3 regions of the Pseudomonas syringae pv. coryli str. NCPPB 4273 genome follow, and region 1 is predicted to be linked to each of the others. Evidence: predicted binding sites of a transcription regulator. Region 1 holds the regulator's gene; each other region holds the start of a gene.

Region 1 (3,260 bases):
ATCACACCCCTGGCAAGAGAGTGGGTTAAGTGATGGATATTATTGGAATGTCCCTGCGTCAACGGTCTGCCATGCAGTGTTCATTTGCGCACGTGCAGCCCTCGATGTGGTTTCGGTCTACGCAAGACAAGGTAAAGAAATAACATGGGCAGCATGCATCCCGTACAGGTTATCGCGGTGACCGGTGGCAAAGGTGGCGTCGGTAAGACTAACGTGTCAGTGAACCTTTCACTGGCCCTCGCCGAGCTTGGCCGTCGCGTCATGCTGCTGGACGCCGATCTGGGTCTGGCCAATGTCGACGTGCTGCTCGGGTTAACGCCCAAGCGCACACTTGCCGATGTCATCGAGGGGCGTTGTGAGTTGCGCGACGTGCTGTTGCAGGGGCCGGGCGGGGTTCGAATCGTACCCGCTGCTTCCGGCACCCAGAGCATGGTGCATCTGTCGCCCGCCCAGCATGCCGGCCTGATCCAGGCGTTCAGCGAGATTGGCGACAACCTCGATGTGCTGGTGATCGACACGGCCGCCGGTATCGGCGAGTCGGTGGTCAGCTTCGTGCGCGCCGCTCAGGAAGTGCTGCTGGTGGTGTGCGATGAACCCACGTCGATCACCGATGCCTACGCCCTGATCAAACTGCTTAACCGCGATTACGGCATGAACCGCTTCCGGGTACTGGCCAACATGGCTCAGAGCCCGCAGGAAGGGCGCAACTTGTTCGCCAAACTGACCAAAGTGACGGATCGTTTTCTCGATGTTGCGCTGCAGTATGTAGGCGCCGTGCCGTACGACGAGTGCGTACGCAAGGCTGTACAGAAACAGCGCGCCGTTTACGAAGCATTCCCGCGTTCCAAATGTGCTCTGGCTTTCAAGGCCATTGCCCAGAAGGTTGATACTTGGCCGTTGCCAGCCAATCCGCGGGGTCATCTCGAGTTCTTCGTTGAGCGACTCGTTCACCAGACCAGTGCAGGGCCTGTGCAATGACTGCGAGCGGCTACCAGATGTACAGCAAGGCGTCCCGTAATTCACAATATGAGTTGATCGAGCGCTATGCGCCATTGGTCAAGCGTATCGCTTATCATCTGCTGGCGCGCTTGCCGGCCAGTGTGCAGGTCGAGGATCTGATCCAGGCCGGCATGATCGGCCTGCTTGAAGTCTCCACCAAGTATGATTCCACCAAGGGTGCGAGTTTCGAGACCTACGCCGGCATTCGCATCCGTGGTGCGATGCTCGATGAAGTGCGCAAGGGTGACTGGGCGCCACGCTCGGTACACCGCAATACGCGCATGGTCAGTGACGCAATTCGGGCAATTGAAGCTAAAACCGGCCGTGACGCTAAAGATCACGAGGTTGCGGCCGAACTCCAGTTGAGTCTCGATGATTACTACGGGATTTTGAATGACACCTTGGGCAGCCGCCTCTTCAGTTTCGACGACCTGCTGCAGGACGGCGATCATGAAGGGCTGCACGAGGATGGCGCAAGCGGATCGCTTGAGCCGTCGCGCGACCTGGAAGACGAGCGCTTCCAGGCTGCGTTGGCCGATGCAATTGCCAATCTGCCAGAGCGCGAGCGTCTGGTGTTGGCGCTGTACTACGACGAAGAGCTGAACCTCAAGGAAATCGGAGAGGTTCTTGGGGTCAGCGAATCTCGGGTCAGTCAGTTACACAGCCAGTGCGCAGCTCGTTTGCGAGGGCGTTTGGGGGAGTGGCGAGCGCGTTGACAGGCAATGTGCGGTCTTTGGCCGCATGTTGACTGCAAGCCGGCTGTGCAGAGCGTTACGTGGTAACAGGATCGACCCGTCAGAAGCCTGTCAGGCATTGCCTCGATGGGCTTGTTTCTCAGGTCCTTGCCTGTTGTTGTGCCAAGCCCGTCGTCGTTTCGTACAGCCGGGGGTGTGCTGTGCCAGTATTGAGTGAACAGCGTGTTCAGGTGCTGAACGCGTTAAAGACTGCTTGGAGGTCGAATTGGACAAGAACATGAAAATCCTCATCGTTGATGACTTCTCAACGATGCGGCGGATCATCAAGAACCTTTTGCGTGATCTGGGGTTTACCAACACATCGGAAGCGGATGATGGTCTGACCGCATTGCCGATGCTGCAGAGCGGTGCCTTTGACTTTCTGGTGACGGACTGGAACATGCCTGGCATGTCCGGTATCGATCTGCTGCGCGAAGTCCGCAAGGACGAACGCCTCAAGAGCCTTCCCGTGCTGATGGTCACTGCCGAAGCCAAGCGTGAGCAGATCATTGAAGCTGCCCAGGCTGGGGTGAACGGCTATGTAGTCAAGCCATTCACTGCCCAAGCCCTGAAAGACAAGATCGACAAGATCTTTGAACGCGTCAATAGCTGATGCAAGCCGCGAGGGCGCTATGGATAACAATGATTCGATGGCCGACTTTGAGTCGACCTTAAAAAGACACGCGCAGGAACTTGTCACCAGCCTTGAAAAGGGTCGTTTCGGTGACGCTGTGCAACTGATCCACGAACTCAATCAGACACGCGACCGCGGCCTTTATCAGGAAGTGGGCAAGCTGACTCGTGAGCTGCACAGTGCAATCGTAAACTTTCACATCGATCCGCACATGCCTCAAGCCGAGGAAGTGTCGCAGATCACGGATGCTACCGAACGCCTGTCGTATGTGGTGAGGCTGACCGAGAATGCGGCCAACCGCACCATGGACCTGGTGGAGGAGAGTACGCCGGTCATGAACGGCCTGAGTTCCGACGCCAAGGCGTTGAGCGACGACTGGGGACGTTTCATGCGCCGCGAAATCGGTGCCGAAGAGTTCCGCGAGCTGGCCAAGCGGGTCGATGGTTTTCTGACGCGTACCGAGAAGGAAACCCATCAGGTTTCCGCGCATCTCAATGACATTCTGCTTGCCCAGGATTACCAGGACCTTACCGGTCAGGTCATCAAGCGTGTGACGCAACTGGTCACTGAAGTCGAGAGCAATCTGCTCAAACTGGTGCTCATGGCCAGTCATGTCGATCGCTTTGCTGGCATCGAACATGACGAACAATCCATCCTCGATGAAAAAGATCCTAAAAAACATCTCGCTCAGGGTGAAGGTCCGCAGATTCATGCCGATAAACGTGAAGACGTCGTATCCGGACAGGATGATGTAGACGATCTGCTATCGAGCCTCGGCTTCTAAGATCTGTTGACGGTTAATTTTAGGGAGCACCCCATGAGCTTCGGCGCCGATGAAGAAATCCTTCAGGATTTTCTGGTAGAGGCCGGCGAAATTCTGGAGCAGTTGTCAG
Region 2 (3,260 bases), on a different contig from region 1:
TTACCCTGCCATGTGTACAGGCCTGTAGCATCGGGCTGTAGCCCCTTGGGCAGGACGATGTCATGGGCAAAGGGCGTCAGGTCAGGCTTCCACAGGCGGGTCATGCCGCCCGGCAATTCCACGGGCTTGAGGCTGTTCACGAATTCTGGCGTCTGTACCGCCGGGATGCCTGCTGCGCCCGTCGCCGCAGCGCCAAGCGCCGATATCAGCGCAACGTTCTCGACCACATCGAACAGGTAGGCGAACGCCTGCTGTTTCTCGCCTTTGGCCCAGCTCTCCACGCCCTCATACACTTCGTGAGCCAGCTGAACGGCGGTAACGGCCATCATCACTTCGCCCAGTACCGGGACGACGAAGCCGGCGATGTTCAGGACATTGAAGGCGGTGTCCATGAAGTACTGCACGCGCTCATCGAAGGTCTTCTGGTCCTGTGCCGCAGTAGGCACCCCATGAAACAGTGCGTCGTCGCGCAGGGCAGCACGTTTGCGCTCGTACAGGTTCTCCGGCAGCGGACCTTGCAACAGCGTTTCTCTCAGGTCGAGTCGGGCGTTTCGGTCGGCTTCACGCTCCAGCCACTGACGCTCGAAAATGCCGCCTTTCTTGACTTTGGGGTGCAGGCGTTCGGACAACTTTTCAAACAAGGCACTTCGATGGCGCGCAGGTATGAAGCGCAGGAAGAAGTTCAGGTAGCCGTTGATGAACATCCGTTCGCGCAATGCGTTTATAAACACTTCGACCGAGTCGTATTCCTTGAGCGGCGCAACGGGATCATCCGGGATATACACCACAATTCGTTCCGTCTGCGTGACCATATCCCGGTCCTTGCCAATCACCAGAGGGCCGGTTAGTTCGATGTCGCCCAGGCACAGTACGCTGCAGTTGACCGGCCGGTTATCGAGTCGGACATGCTGTTTGCCGTCGAGAAGCTCCAGTAATGCGCCTTGCAAACCCGGGCTGACCTGCTGTTGCAGGGAGGCAATCTGCAACTGCAGCCGGATCGACGATGCTTCCAGTTGCATGAAGCTCTGGCGCAATCTCGATGCCGCAGCGTCTGCCGTTTCGTCGGGGGTCGAAGGCGCGCTGAAGGCGGCCTGGATATGCGCCTGATATTGGCCGCCCAGGTCCAGCTCACGGCACAGCGCCGCAAAGCCGGTCGGGGAGAGCGGCAAGGACTTTCCGCTGATCTGTGGGCCGATGATTTCAAACGAAGAAAACACCTGGGCCTTGAGGCCGGTGCTGGAATCCATTGCGCCCGGAACTGTTTCCCAGGCTTCGAAATTCTGCAACGCGGCGTTGAGCAGGCTTTGGGTCGCGGCCTTCAGGGCAATGTTTGCCTGCGTTAGCGGGTCTCTGGATGCCGTATTGAATGATTGGTCGACCCGCGCACGACTGGCATGGAACAGCCATGTGTCGGCGACGTCCACCTGCAGTCCGAAGCGATCCTTGATGGCGGCTGTCAGCAGGGGCCTTGCGAAGTCCTCCAGCGTCGACAGGCGATCCAGCGTCGGACGAACCTGTTGCTCGTACTCGCGGTGCTCGGCGTACAGGCGCTGCAGCTCGGCGAGCTGATCAGGGTTGGACTTACGTGCGCTCGCCAGCCATTGCACGGGGCGTCGCGAAGCCTTGCGCAAGGCTGCATGGGTCGCCGGCTCGGCCTGAAGCAGCCACTCGGGGGATTTGTCTTTTATCAGTTGCAGATGCGGGAGTGCAGGAGCCTTGCCCGACGGAGATAGATCCAGCATTTAAGTGCCTTGTCGTGAATGAACAGGCGACAAAGCTTACGGCCGCGACTTGCCGTGCAAGTGCTAACTATCTATGTACTCCCGCTGTTTCTGAAGACCGTTGCTCAAGTAGTGGTGGCGATGGCCGACAAGACATGAAGCGGGACGAAAGAGTGGCGATCGATAGCGGCCGTGACTTCGTTCTGTATTACCCATGTAACGTTTTACGGCTGGGCTATACTCACGCCGTTTGGACCGTCCGTCGGTCCGCTTCTTGAACACGGCCCGACGCCGTCGTTGAACTCTTGAGGGCTGACTGTGAAGAACTGGACCTTGCGCCAACGGATTCTGGCGAGTTTCGCCGTCATCATCGCAATCATGCTACTGATGGTCGTTGTATCTTATTCACGGTTGTTGTCCATCGAGTCCAGCGAGGAAGATGTGCGTCTCGATGCGTTGCCCGGCGTCTACTACAGCACCCTGGTGCGCAGTGCCTGGGGCGAGAGTTACATCCGCACGCTGGAGCTGATTGCCGAAGGGCAGGGGCGGCCGCTGACCAAGCAGGAAAAGGACCAGTTCAAGGGGTTTGAAGACGCCCTTCAGTCGCAGATGGACGGCTACAAGAAATCCATCTTCGATGACACGGACAGGGCCAGCTTTGCGGTGTTCGAAAAGCGCCGCGAGGTCTATTCGCGCATGCTTGCCGATGTTCACGCCAAGTACGAACGCGGTGATTATGCGGGCGCTCGCGATGAGTTTTACAACGAGCTCAATCCGGTCTGGAGCGAGGGCCGTCTGCAGCTCAGAGACCTGATCGTTGCCAACAAGCAACTGGCTGACCAGTCCACCACCAATATCGTCAACGCTGTGCTGGGTGCCAAGATCAGCATGGTGCTCTCTCTGCTGATCGCGGTCATGGCGGCGGCTGCCTGCGGGCTGCTGCTGATGCGCTCGATCACCTCTCCTATGCAGATGATCGTGAGTATTCTGGACGTCATGCGCAAGGGCGATTTGAGTACCCGGCTGAACCTGTCGCGCAAGGACGAGTTCAATGCGGTCGAGACCGGCTTCAACGACATGGTCTCCGAGCTCACCGCGCTGGTAGCGCAGGCGCAGCGCTCTTCGGTACAGGTCACTACCTCGGTCACCGAGATCGCTGCAACGTCCCGCCAGCAGCAGGCTACCGCCACCGAGACCGCGGCAACCACCACCGAGATCGGCGCGACGTCGCGGGAAATCGCCGCCACCTCGCGGGACCTGGTGCGGACCATGACTGAAGTCACTTCGGCGGCAGACCAGGCCTCGGTGCTCGCCGGCTCCGGTCAGCAGGGCCTGGCACGCATGGAAGACACCATGCATCAGGTGATGGGCGCTGCCAATCTGGTCAACGCCAAGCTGGCGATCCTCAACGAGAAGGCCGGCAACATCAATCAGGTCGTCGTCACCATCGTCAAGGTCGCCGACCAGACCAACCTGCTGTCGCTCAATGCCGCCATCGAGGCCGAAAAGGCCGGTGAATACGGTCGCGGGTTTGCAGTG
Region 3 (3,260 bases), on a different contig from region 1:
TGCGGCACCTTCGGTGTTCTGCGCCACGTCGGCGACGCTCGCGGTCATCTCGTTGATCGCGGTCGCCACTTGCTCCGTTTCAGCCTGCTGCGCGTTCATCGACTGCTTGGCCAGGCCGATGGATGCGCCCAGCCGGGACGCGACATCAGTCAGTTCGTAAGAGGTGCGGTCCATGTGCGAGATGGAACTGGCGAAGGCGTCGGCCATCAGGTTCAGGCCGTTGGCGATATCCGCCACTTCGTCCTTGCTGACGACCGCTACGCGTGCACTCAGATCGCCCTCGCCCAGACGGCGGGTTACGCCCAGCAGGCTGTCGATGGTCAGGCGCAAGGCGCGGTAGATGCTGCAGAACGCATAGAGCAGCAACAAACCCATAACCACGCACATGGCGATGACGATTTCGCGTTGCAGCACCAGGGCGTCGTAGCGCGTATTCAACTCATCCTGAAGCGCAGTCTGAATTTCGTCCTGAGCCTTGTAGAGGCCCGAGACAACGACGTTGCCGCGCGCACTCAGCGCCTGCCCCTGCTGCACCGAAAACTCTGTGCCTTTTACGTACGCGTGCAGGTCGCCGCGAAAGCTGTCCATCGCTGCAGTAGAGGCAGTGATCGGATCACTGATGCGCGCGGCCAGTTCTGGCGAACGGCGCTTGAGCAGTCGAATGCTTTGCTCCAGCTCCGCACGAAATTGCAGTTCGATCTTCAGCAGGCTCTCCAGCGAGCCAAGCATCGATACACTCAGCCCCTGACCGGTTATCAAACCTGCCGTAATACCGCGGATCTGACCGGCAACGTTGATTTCCCGGGGCATACGGATGGTGCTCAGGTCGATCAGAAACAGCGAGGCGTAATCTTCGTCCAGCACCATGCCCGAGGTAGCCGAGACGTAGTAGATAAAGTTGAGTGTCTGGGCCAGTTGCTCATTCCACTGGGCGAACACTTCATTCTGCGACAGGCCTGGCTTGATACTGTCCATCAGGGAGCGGGTGCTTTCACGCAGGCGCTGTACGCGGTTCTCGGTTTCCAGCTGCTGCCCTTGTCGCGCATCCATGTCGGCAAGGTTAGCAAGAGCAGTCTCGAGCTGAGCGCGGTTGCTGGTTATATCCTGAGCGGCAGAGGCATCGCCGGCCAGCAGACGGTTACTGGCAGCACGCTGGAGCATGGAAAGTCGCAGAACGGGCGTGGTCATTTGAAGGTACTCATGGCCAACGCGCTCTTGCGCGACCGTGTCGATGCTTGCATTCAGGCTGTTGAAAACCCGAAGACCGAGAACGATCAGCGGGATGACGATAATGATGGCTAAAACGGCAAACTTGGCAGGAAAACGCAGGCGGTTGGTCAGGTAGATACCAGGCGAAAGGATGTTCATAGTGTTCTCTTTTTAATTAGGGTGTCCGATCCGGGCGGAAAAGCTCCTTTCTTTGCATCACGGGTAGTACGGGGCAGCTGTGCCGTGCTGAACGAGGTCATCCATTCAGATAGAGGCACATTGACATCACTTGAGAGCAGTGGCCTATCAGGAAGTTCAATGGGTGCTATCGCCTGATACTGGAGCTATCGACCAAGCCACGGTTAACGTGAGGTCAGAATCATCGGGCGAATCGCGGGCGAGAGCGCTTTGCCGGTATGACGCTTGCGGCAGGCATGATTCGAATGAGGGTGTTAAGGTCGATCAGGCTGGAAACAGCCGTTCATCTGACAGTCGGGCGACCGTAGACTTTGCAAAAGGGTAATACCGTCGTGCGGCATCGTGACGCACGACGGTAAGCGTCGTATCGAGGTGATCGAGGGCTATTCAAGCCCTCGCCCACTCCACGTTCGACAGACCGAGCTTTTCAGCCTGAGGCTTGCTCAGCTTCGGCACCGGATCGGAACGGTACTTGGGGATCGCACCGAACCCGGCATCCACTGAAGCCCAGTGCCAGGCCTCTTTATTATCCATGGCGCCTGCCCTTATGTAGAACGTCTTGTAACTGCCATGCAGCAGGTAATCGATACGGTAGTGTTTTTCATCAGCCATTGTGGTGCTCCTGCTTTGTCGACTCGCAAAACAGATCGCAGCAGTTTCAAAAAATTCAAAATATTAATGCCATAATCTAAATGATGTCATGTGGCCACATGTTGATGTATCCTTATAACTGAACTCTAGGGTTTAGTGATTGATAGAGTTTGTTTATAACTGCACTTTTCAGTCTGTTTCCTGTGTAAAACAGTGCCGGCCGCCAGGCCGGTTCAAGCAGGCTTCTCCGCGACGATGAACGAATATTCAACCACGCAAGGGGAATAATAAAATTCTATTGAACTGCCGTTTAAGCACCGTCGGTCCTCTTTAAAAAAGTTAGCAGTAATGATCACGCTCCACAGTGCCTCATAACCTGTGAATGCGTTGAATCGAGCCCATGCACATGGGTTGACGCTTCCCGAGAGATCAAAGCCTGAGGATACGACATGTTCATGTATAACAAGCGACTTCAATATACCGTACGTGTAGCAAGACCCAATCCTGGACTGGCCAACCTTCTGCTTGAGCAGTTCGGCGGGGCTCAGGGTGAACTGGCTGCAGCCGGACGCTATTTCACTCAAGGGTTGAGCGAAGAAGATCCAGGCCGTAAAGACCTGCTGATGGATATCGCCACCGAAGAACTGAGCCACCTTGAAATTGTGGGTTCCATCATTGTCATGCTCAATAAGGGCGCCAAAGGTCAATTGGCTGAAGGCATCGAAGAAGAAGGCGAGTTGTATCGCTCTATCAACGGTAACGGCAATGACTCACATATCACCAGCCTGCTCTATGGCTCCGGTGCGCCATTGACCAACTCTGCCGGCGTGCCCTTTACAGCGGCTTATATCGATACGATCGGCGAGCCGACAGCGGACTTCCGTTCCAACATCGCCGCAGAATCCAGAGCCAAGATTGTTTACGAGCGATTGATGAACGTGACGGATGACCCGGGCGTTAAAGAAGCGCTGGGCTTTCTCATGACTCGCGAAATTGCACACCAGTTGTCTTTTGAAAAAGCCCTGCACGCCATCCAGCCCAACTTCCCGCAGGGCAAACTGCCGGGCATGCCGGAATTCACCAACAAGTACTTCAACATGTCCGGCGAACCCAATGTACGCGGCGCCTGGAATCAGGGCGGTGACTGGGAGTATGTGGAATCGCCACAAGCGGCTGTCGATGGCGGCGATGGTACGGCCTCGGTCACGCTGGATGAAAAAGATACAGAAGTGCTGGAAATGATGAAGGAACGGACCCAGTCC

Evidence for each region. Region 1 encodes FliA, which starts transcription of late flagellar genes. Its sites were predicted from a motif close to CTAAAGTTTNNNNNNNNNNNGCCGNTAA; they were not measured.
Region 2: P406_RS15875 (methyl-accepting chemotaxis protein) is a predicted target of FliA. The motif match lies at 1,846-1,873, and genes of this name have one in related genera.
Region 3: P406_RS05775 (methyl-accepting chemotaxis protein) is a predicted target of FliA. The motif match lies at 1,554-1,581, and genes of this name have one in related genera.

What each region holds. Positions count from the first base shown of each region.
Region 1 is NZ_AWQP01000015.1:9,392-12,651, forward strand. Features, by position in the region: gene flhF (flagellar biosynthesis GTPase FlhF) at 1-29, shown strand, start outside; gene fleN (flagellar synthesis regulator FleN) at 145-978, shown strand; gene fliA (RNA polymerase sigma factor FliA) at 975-1,715, shown strand; gene P406_RS07630 (chemotaxis response regulator CheY) at 1,972-2,346, shown strand; gene P406_RS07635 (protein phosphatase CheZ) at 2,366-3,151, shown strand; gene P406_RS07640 (chemotaxis protein CheA) at 3,185-3,260, shown strand, end outside.
Region 2 is NZ_AWQP01000037.1:85,779-89,038, forward strand. Features, by position in the region: gene P406_RS15870 (NEL-type E3 ubiquitin ligase domain-containing protein) at 1-1,742, opposite strand, end outside; gene P406_RS15875 (methyl-accepting chemotaxis protein) at 2,040-3,260, shown strand, end outside.
Region 3 is NZ_AWQP01000008.1:2,898-6,157, forward strand. Features, by position in the region: gene P406_RS05775 (methyl-accepting chemotaxis protein) at 1-1,368, opposite strand, end outside; gene P406_RS05780 (DUF6555 family protein) at 1,795-2,019, opposite strand; gene P406_RS05785 (manganese catalase family protein) at 2,448-3,260, shown strand, end outside.